2 regions of the Planococcus versutus genome follow, and region 2 is predicted to be linked to the other one. Evidence: a T-box and tRNA genes for the amino acid it is inferred to sense, from the RefSeq annotation. Region 2 holds a T-box; the other holds one or more tRNA genes.

Region 1 (4,836 bases), 1.1 Mb from region 2:
TACGGGGCTGTTACCCGCTGTGGCGGACCGTTCCAGGTCGCTTCGCCTAATCCTTCCTTTTGTAACTCCGTATAGAGTGTCCTACAACCCCAAGAGGCAAGCCTCTTGGTTTGGGCTGATCCCGTTTCGCTCGCCGCTACTCAGGGAATCGCATTTGCTTTCTCTTCCTCCAGGTACTTAGATGTTTCAGTTCCCTGGGTCTGCCTTCTCATGTGCTATAGATTCACACATGGATCCTGTCCCATTAAAGACAGGGGGTTCCCCCATTCGGAAATCTCCGGATCATCGCTCACTTACAGCTCCCCGAAGCATATCGGTGTTAGTGCCGTCCTTCTTCGGCTCCTAGTGCCAAGGCATCCACCGTGCGCCCTTTCTAACTTAACCACTGGTTAATTAAAAAGTTGTGGCAACATGTGCCACGCGTACTTTGAATCCATGTTTCATTTGTTTCAATGTCGTTTTATCCAGTTTTCAAAGAACAAGTCTGAAAGTCACAAAAAAAGGCGTTGCCGCCTGAAGATGAACCTTCAAAACTGAACGCAAAACGTCAACCCCGGAGCACCTAAGGCGCCCGGTTCCGAATTTATCCTTAGAAAGGAGGTGATCCAGCCGCACCTTCCGATACGGCTACCTTGTTACGACTTCACCCCAATCATCCGTCCCACCTTCGGCGGCTGGCTCCACAAGGGTTACCTCACCGACTTCGGGTGTTACAAACTCTCGTGGTGTGACGGGCGGTGTGTACAAGGCCCGGGAACGTATTCACCGTGGCATGCTGATCCACGATTACTAGCGATTCCGGCTTCATGCAGGCGAGTTGCAGCCTACAATCCGAACTGAGAACGGTTTTCTGGGATTAGCTCCCCCTCGCGGGTTGGCAACCCTTTGTACCGTCCATTGTAGCACGTGTGTAGCCCAGGTCATAAGGGGCATGATGATTTGACGTCATCCCCACCTTCCTCCGGTTTGTCACCGGCAGTCACCTTAGAGTGCCCAACTAAATGCTGGCAACTAAGATCAAGGGTTGCGCTCGTTGCGGGACTTAACCCAACATCTCACGACACGAGCTGACGACAACCATGCACCACCTGTCACCACTGTCCCCGAAGGGAAAAGTGTATCTCTACACCGGGCAGTGGGATGTCAAGACCTGGTAAGGTTCTTCGCGTTGCTTCGAATTAAACCACATGCTCCACCGCTTGTGCGGGCCCCCGTCAATTCCTTTGAGTTTCAGCCTTGCGGCCGTACTCCCCAGGCGGAGTGCTTAATGCGTTAGCTGCAGCACTAAGGGGCGGAAACCCCCTAACACTTAGCACTCATCGTTTACGGCGTGGACTACCAGGGTATCTAATCCTGTTTGCTCCCCACGCTTTCGCGCCTCAGCGTCAGTTACAGACCAGAAAGTCGCCTTCGCCACTGGTGTTCCTCCACATCTCTACGCATTTCACCGCTACACATGGAATTCCACTTTCCTCTTCTGTACTCAAGTTCTCCAGTTTCCAATGACCCTCCACGGTTGAGCCGTGGGCTTTCACATCAGACTTAAAGAACCGCCTGCGCGCGCTTTACGCCCAATAATTCCGGACAACGCTTGCCACCTACGTATTACCGCGGCTGCTGGCACGTAGTTAGCCGTGGCTTTCTGGTGAGGTACCGTCAAGGTGCCAGTAGTTACTTGGCACTTGTTCTTCCCTCACAACAGAGTTTTACGATCCGAAAACCTTCGTCACTCACGCGGCGTTGCTCCGTCAGACTTTCGTCCATTGCGGAAGATTCCCTACTGCTGCCTCCCGTAGGAGTCTGGGCCGTGTCTCAGTCCCAGTGTGGCCGATCACCCTCTCAGGTCGGCTACGCATCGTTGCCTTGGTAGGCCATTACCCCACCAACTAGCTAATGCGCCGCGGGCCCATCCTGCAGTGACAGCCGAGACCGTCTTTCCGTGCAGCCTCAGGAGAGGCCGCAAACTATTCGGTATTAGCACCGGTTTCCCGGAGTTATCCCGATCTGCAGGGCAGGTTGCCCACGTGTTACTCACCCGTCCGCCGCTAAACCAAAGGAGCAAGCTCCAATGGTTCCGCTCGACTTGCATGTATTAGGCACGCCGCCAGCGTTCGTCCTGAGCCAGGATCAAACTCTCCATTATAGAGAACATTTGACTGCTCTAGTTGTTGCTGGCACCATCCGAAGATGGCTTGATCTACAAAATGCTGATCAGTAAATTTTCGTCACGCACACCGAGATGAAAAACAACTTTGCTCTGTTTGCCAAAGGCAACCTTTGCAAAAGGCAACCTTTGCAAAAGCCGTGCTCACACCGAGGTTCTCGTGACGTCTTTCGTTGACGTTTTGCTGTTCAGTTTTCAAGGTTCAACTATCAAAATGGTGGAGCCTAGCGGGATCGAACCGCTGACCTCCTGCGTGCAAGGCAGGCGCTCTCCCAGCTGAGCTAAGGCCCCATTGTTTGGTCGGGAAGACAGGATTCGAACCTGCGACCCCTTGGTCCCAAACCAAGTGCTCTACCAAGCTGAGCTACTTCCCGAACTTGAGATGCTGGATGTAAAAATTATGGTGCGCCCGAGAGGACTCGAACCTCTAACCGCTTGATTCGTAGTCAAGTACTCTATCCAATTGAGCTACGGGCGCATATGATGCTATTCACTGTTTTGTGAAAAGATGGTGCCGAGGACCGGAATCGAACCGGTACGGTAGTCACCTACCGCAGGATTTTAAGTCCTGTGCGTCTGCCAGTTCCGCCACCCCGGCTTAGGGTCGATAAAGATTAAAAATTGGAGCGGAAGACGAGGTTCGAACTCGCGACCTCCACCTTGGCAAGGTGGCGTTCTACCACTGAACTACTTCCGCAAAAATGGTGCGGGTGAAGGGAGTCGAACCCCCACGCCCGAAGGCGCTAGATCCTAAGTCTAGTGCGTCTGCCAGTTCCGCCACACCCGCGTGGCAATTATTAAATTAAAATGGTGAGCCATGAAGGATTCGAACCTTCGACCCTCTGATTAAAAGTCAGATGCTCTACCAGCTGAGCTAATGGCTCATTTACATGAGTGGTGCCGGAGAAAGGAGTCGAACCCTCGACCTACTGATTACAAGTCAGTTGCTCTACCAACTGAGCTACTCCGGCAAAAAAATGGTGGAGGATGACGGGATCGAACCGCCGACCCTCTGCTTGTAAGGCAGATGCTCTCCCAGCTGAGCTAATCCTCCAATATGTATTGCCCAGCGACGTCCTACTCTCACAGGGGGAAACCCCCAACTACCATCGGCGCAAAAGAGCTTAACTGCCGTGTTCGAGATGGGAACGGGTGTGGCCTCTTTGCCATCATCACTGGACTATTTTTTTCGAAAGACAAGATTTAGTATACCAGTACTCCTGGTATTTTCAAGCTTTTTTTCAAAAACTTGTACTTATTCTTTCAAAACTGGATAAACGACAGGTGAAACAAATCGTGCATGATTCGCGTACAGTTTGTTGGTTAAGTCCTCGATCGATTAGTATTCGTCAGCTGCACGTGTCGCCACGCTTCCACCTCGAACCTATCTACCTCATCGTCTTTGAGGGATCTTACTTGCTTGCGCAATGGGAAATCTCATCTTGAGGGGGCTTCGTGCTTAGATGCTTTCAGCACTTATCCCGGCCACACATAGCTACCCAGCGATGCCCTTGGCAGAACAACTGGTACACCAGCGGTGTGTCCATCCCGGTCCTCTCGTACTAAGGACAGCTCCTCTCAAATTTCCTGCGCCCGCGACGGATAGGGACCGAACTGTCTCACGACGTTCTGAACCCAGCTCGCGTACCGCTTTAATGGGCGAACAGCCCAACCCTTGGGACCGACTACAGCCCCAGGATGCGATGAGCCGACATCGAGGTGCCAAACCTCCCCGTCGATGTGGACTCTTGGGGGAGATAAGCCTGTTATCCCCGGGGTAGCTTTTATCCGTTGAGCGATGGCCCTTCCATGCGGAACCACCGGATCACTAAGCCCGTCTTTCGACCCTGCTCGACATGTACGTCTCGCAGTCAAGCTCCCTTCTGCCTTTACACTCTGCGAATGATTTCCAACCATTCTGAGGGAACCTTTGGGCGCCTCCGTTACTCTTTAGGAGGCGACCGCCCCAGTCAAACTGCCCGCCTGACACTGTCTCCCAAGCCGATCAGGCTTGTGGGTTAGAATTTCAATACAACCAGGGTAGTATCCCACTGACGCCTCCGCCGAAGCTGGCGCTCCGGAATCTAAGGCTCCTACCTATTCTGTACAAGTTGCACCAAAATTCAATATCAGGCTACAGTAAAGCTCCACGGGGTCTTTCCGTCCTGTCGCGGGTAACCTGCATCTTCACAGGTACTATAATTTCACCGAGTCTCTCGTTGAGACAGTGCCCAGATCGTTACGCCTTTCGTGCGGGTCGGAACTTACCCGACAAGGAATTTCGCTACCTTAGGACCGTTATAGTTACGGCCGCCGTTTACTGGGGCTTCAATTCGCACCTTCGCTTGCGCTAAGCACTCCTCTTAACCTTCCAGCACCGGGCAGGCGTCAGCCCCTATACGTCACCTTACGGTTTTGCAGAGACCTGTGTTTTTGCTAAACAGTCGCCTGGGCCTATTCACTGCGGCTCTCTCGGGCTATTCACCCTACCAGAGCACCCCTTCTCCCGAAGTTACGGGGTCATTTTGCCGAGTTCCTTAACGAGAGTTCACTCGCTCACCTTAGAATTCTCTTCTCGCCTACCTGTGTCGGTTTGCGGTACGGGCACCTCCCGCCTCGCTAGAGGCTTTTCTTGGCAGTGTGAAATCAGGGACTCTGAGGTAAACCTCTTG
Region 2 (4,836 bases):
GCTGCTGTCACCGTATTAAACAAAAAAGGCAAAGCGCTAGTTACGCATCAAATGGATATGCTGTTTACTCATTTTGGATTGAGCGGTCCTGCAGTGTTACGTTGCAGCCAATACGTCGTGAAAGAAATGAAGAAAAATGGTGGACAACCAGTGGAAATGCGTATTAACACCTTGCCGGATGAAAATACAGAATCTGCCTTTCAACTGCTAAACAATATGATGAAAGACGAACCCAAAAAATCATTGAAAAACGTTTGGAAAAGTTTGGCGCAAGAGCGTTGGTTGCTGTTCTTGATGGAACGAGCTGCTGTTGATCCACTGCTCACTGGTGCAGAACTGCCAAGTGACAAAGTTCGAGCTATGGCACAACAGCTAACGGCATTTGCCATGTTTGTTAACGGAACACAATCTATTGAAAAGGCGTTTGTAACTGGCGGCGGTGTTTCCATTAAAGAAATCGAACCCAAAACGATGGCTTCTAAAAAGAAACCTGGTTTATATTTTTGTGGTGAAATTTTAGACATTCACGGTTATACTGGTGGCTACAACATAACTTCTGCCCTAGTGACGGGCAATGTCGCTGGTCAAAGCGCAGCTCGTTATGCACAAGAGCACCAACTTGAGAGCCTCACTTAAAAGTGTTGGCGGCGTTAAATCTACCTTCAAAATTCAAATCAACTCGCTCCGAGCGATATATGAGAACCCAAAATCTACTTTTAATAACAAAAAGAGGCAGACCGGAAAAATTCCAGTCTGCTTCTTTTTGTTATTCGTTTTAAAATGCATCCAGAAGACTCCGCTTTTCTTTGTCTAGACTCCATCTTCCAGCTCCTCGGGTCTTAAGTCAGCCCTGCTGTGCGGCAAAAAACGCCACTTCGCCGGTCTGTCTTAAGCCTGTCGGAGCTACCGGAAGATTCTGCTTTTCGTTGTTAACCTACAACAATGTTAACCAGTTTCCCTGGAATCACAATGACTTTGCGAACTTGTTTGCCTTCTGTTGCTTTTTGAACATTGTCGTCTGCAAGAGCTGCTATTTCTGCTTCCTCTTTTGTGCAGTCTTTTGCAATGGCTAGTTTTGCTTTCACTTTGCCGTTTACTTGTACGACTACTTCGATAACGTCATCGATCATTTTCGACTCGTCGTACTCCGGCCAGTTTTCGTAAGTTACAGTTTCTGTATGTCCTAATTTTTCCCATAGCTCTTCTGCTAGATGAGGTGCGATTGGTGACAATAGTTTAACAAAACCTTCTACGTATGCTTTCGGAATCCCATCAGCTTTATAGCCTTCGTTAATAAAGACCATCATTTGAGAAATGGCTGTGTTAAAGCGCAATCCTTCAAAGTCATTTGTCACTTTCTTAACGGTTTGGTGATAGACTTTTTCCATCTTGCCATCATTTGCATCCGTTATTTTCGCACTCAATTGCTCTTCATCCATAAACAAGCGCCAAATGCGATCAAGGAAACGACGAGAGCCATCTAAGCCATTTGTTGACCATGCAATGGACGCTTCAAGTGGGCCCATGAACATTTCGTACATGCGCAATGTATCTGCACCGTGGCTTTCGATAATTTGATCAGGGTTCACGACATTGCCTTTTGATTTCGACATTTTTTCGTTTCCTTCACCCAAAATCATACCTTGGTTAAATAGCTTTTGGAAAGGTTCTTTTGTTGAAACTACACCGATATCATAAAGCACTTTATGCCAGAAACGTGCATACAGCAAGTGAAGCACAGCATGCTCGGCGCCACCGATATAAACATCTACCGGCAACCAGCGCTTCAATAGTTCAGGGTCTGCTAGCATTTCATCGTTTGTCGGATCGATAAAACGCAAGTAATACCAGCAGCTTCCTGCCCATTGTGGCATCGTATTGGTTTCGCGGCGACCTTTCATACCCGTTTCTGGATGAACAATATTGACCCAATCGGTAATATTGGCAAGTGGTGACTCACCTGTTCCACTCGGTTTAATATCCGTCGTTACTGGCAGCATCAATGGCAAGTCTTTTTCTTCTACGGGTGTCATCGTGCCATCTTCCCAGTGGATAATTGGAATCGGCTCTCCCCAGTAACGCTGACGACTAAACAACCAATCACGTAAACGATACGTGATTTTCTTGTCGCCAACTTTTTTATCCACTAGCCAATCAATGGCTTTTTCAATGCCTTCTTTTTTGTTCAATCCATTAAGGTAATCAGAATTGATCAATTCACCGTCGCCGGCATAGGCTTCTTCTTTGATATTGCCACCTGATACAACTTCCACAATCGGCAAATCGAATTGTTTCGCAAATTCATAATCACGCTCGTCGTGAGCCGGAACTGCCATGATCGCACCTGTTCCGTAAGTTGCTAATACATAATCGGCAATCCAAATCGGCATTTTTTCGCCACTCGCTGGATTGATTGCATAAGCGCCTGTGAAGACACCTGATTTGTCTTTCGCCAAATCGGTGCGTTCCAAATCACTTTTTGTTTTAACATCATCAATGTATTTTTCAACAGCTGCTTGTTGATCTGTTGTTGTAATCGCTGCTACCAATTTATGTTCAGGAGCTAGTACCGCGTATGTCGCACCAAAAATTGTATCTGGACGTGTTGTAAATGCGCGGAAAGAATGTTCGGTATCCGCAACTTGGAATTCCAGCTCTGCACCTTCTGATTTCCCAATCCAGTTGCGTTGCATGTCTTTCAAGCTTTCCGGCCAATCCAAGTCTTCTAAATCTTCAAGAAGACGATCTGCGTAATTCGTAATACGCAATACCCATTGACGCATTGGACGACGCTCAACCGGATGACCTCCACGTTCTGATTTGCCATCAATGACTTCTTCGTTTGCCAAAACTGTTCCGAGTGCTGGGCACCAGTTAACTGCTACTTCGTCAACATACGCCAGTCCTTTGTTATACAACTGAATAAAAATCCATTGTGTCCATTTGTAATAAGACGGATCTGTTGTGCTGATTTCACGGTCCCAGTCATAAGAAAATCCAAGTTCTTGAATTTGACGCTTAAAAGTTTCAATGTTTTTAGCTGTAAATTCAGCTGGGTCATTTCCAGTATCCAGAGCATATTGCTCTGCTGGCAAACCAAATGCGTCCCAGCCCATTGGGTGAAGAACGTTGTACCCTTGCATGCGTTTGACTCGGCTTAAAATATCCGTCGCCGTATAGCCTTCTGGGTGTCCTACGTGAAGTCCAGCACCTGATGGGTACGGGAACATATCTAGTGCGTAGAATTTTGGTTTTGATAGGTCATCCACCAGTTTAAACGTCTTATTGTCTTGCCAATATTTTTGCCATTTTTTCTCAACTAGTTTGTGTTTGAATGTCATTTTCGATTCCTCCTCAAAATAAAAAAATCCCGTCCCTTGAAATAAGGGACGGGATTTTCCCGCGGTACCACCCAAATTAGCGATGACTCGCTCAACTTGATTCCTTAACGCGGAAAACGGTGTATCTTACTTAGTTTCACATACACGGACTCCAAGGCGAGTTCATTTGCGCATTTTACCAGCTTGCACCAACCGCCGGCTCTCTGTCAAAAATACACAAACTACTAGTCCTCTTCACTGTCATTGGTTATTGTCTCTAGTTTAGACGAAGCACTGTTTTTTCGCAATAGCTTAAGAAACTTTGACGTTTTCCGTATTCAAAGGCGCTTCTGTAGAATCGATTATATCTTGAACAGTAAAGCCTTCAAATACCTCCACCAACACTAAACCCTTTTTTGTTACTTCAATCACTGCACGTTCTGTAATGATTTTATTAACCACACCTTTGCCAGTTAACGGCAAATCGCATTGTTTTTTGATTTTAGCAGATCCGTCTTTTGATACATGATCCATAATGACAATAACTTTTTTCGCACCGTGGACTAAATCCATCGCACCGCCCATGCCTTTGATCATTTTACCGGGAATCATCCAGTTGGCTAAGTCGCCGTTTTCAGCTACTTCCATCCCACCAAGAATAGCGACGTCAATATGCCCCCGCGAATCATCGCGAACGATTCTGCACTAGTGAAAAAAGCCGATCCAGGAATCGTCGTTACGGTTTCTTTGCCCGCATTGATGAGATCAGGGTCTACATTTTCTTCTGTTGGATAAGGTCCAATTCCTAGAAGACCGTTTTCTGATTGAAGTACAACAGTTTTGTTATCAGAAATAAAATTAGCAACCAGAGTTGGCATACCGATTCCAAGATTCACATAATCGCCATCATTAATTTCTTTTTCAGCGCGTTTTGCAATGCGTTCTCTCACTGCTTGTTTGTCCATGATTTTCTCCATCCTTTCCTAAATAGTACGTGTTGTTAAACGTTCAATGCGTTTTTCTTGGTCTGCTTGAAGTAATCCTTGCACATAAATGCTTGGTGTTTGAACATGATTCGGATCAATATCACCAGTTTCTACAATTTCTTCTACTTCTGCAATGGTAATTTTCCCAGCTGCTGCAGCAAGCGGATTGAAGTTTTGGGCGGTTTTATTATAAACAAGGTTGCCCATTTTATCAGCTTTATGTGCTCTCACTAATGCAAAATCAGCTCTCAAAGCATGTTCTAGTACATGTTCTTTCCCATCAAATTCGCGAATTTCTTTGCCTTCTGCGACCGTTGTGCCAACACCAGCTGGTGTAAAGAATGCCGGAATTCCAGCTCCGCCTGCGCGTATTTTTTCAGCAAGCGTTCCTTGTGGTGTCAATTCCACTTCAATTTCACCCGATAACACTTGGCGTTCAAACTCTTTGTTTTCCCCAACATAAGAACCAATCATTTTTTTAATTTGATTGTTTTTCAACAGTAAACCAAGACCCCACTCGTCCACTCCAC

Evidence for each region. The T-box of region 2 lies ahead of leuS (leucine--tRNA ligase). A T-box ahead of a tRNA ligase gene usually reads a tRNA of that ligase, here a tRNA-Leu.
Region 1: it encodes a tRNA-Leu, which carries the amino acid that the T-box ahead of leuS (leucine--tRNA ligase) is inferred to sense. The anticodon was not compared.

The regions. Positions count from the first base shown of each region.
Region 1 is NZ_CP016540.2:79,000-83,835, reverse strand. Features, by position in the region: rRNA gene I858_RS00420 (23S ribosomal RNA) at 1-384, opposite strand, end outside; rRNA gene I858_RS00415 (16S ribosomal RNA) at 594-2,143, opposite strand; tRNA gene I858_RS00410 (tRNA-Ala) at 2,380-2,455, opposite strand; tRNA gene I858_RS00405 (tRNA-Pro) at 2,462-2,538, opposite strand; tRNA gene I858_RS00400 (tRNA-Arg) at 2,566-2,642, opposite strand; tRNA gene I858_RS00395 (tRNA-Leu) at 2,674-2,762, opposite strand; tRNA gene I858_RS00390 (tRNA-Gly) at 2,787-2,861, opposite strand; tRNA gene I858_RS00385 (tRNA-Leu) at 2,867-2,951, opposite strand; tRNA gene I858_RS00380 (tRNA-Lys) at 2,973-3,048, opposite strand; tRNA gene I858_RS00375 (tRNA-Thr) at 3,060-3,135, opposite strand; tRNA gene I858_RS00370 (tRNA-Val) at 3,143-3,218, opposite strand; rRNA gene rrf (5S ribosomal RNA) at 3,229-3,344, opposite strand; rRNA gene I858_RS00360 (23S ribosomal RNA) at 3,484-4,836, opposite strand, start outside.
Region 2 is NZ_CP016540.2:1,209,758-1,214,593, reverse strand. Features, by position in the region: gene I858_RS06200 (BaiN/RdsA family NAD(P)/FAD-dependent oxidoreductase) at 1-636, shown strand, start outside; gene leuS (leucine--tRNA ligase) at 930-3,341, opposite strand; T-box leader at 3,383-3,588, opposite strand; partial or broken gene I858_RS06190 (3-oxoacid CoA-transferase subunit B) at 3,633-4,285, opposite strand; gene I858_RS06185 (CoA transferase subunit A) at 4,304-4,836, opposite strand, start outside.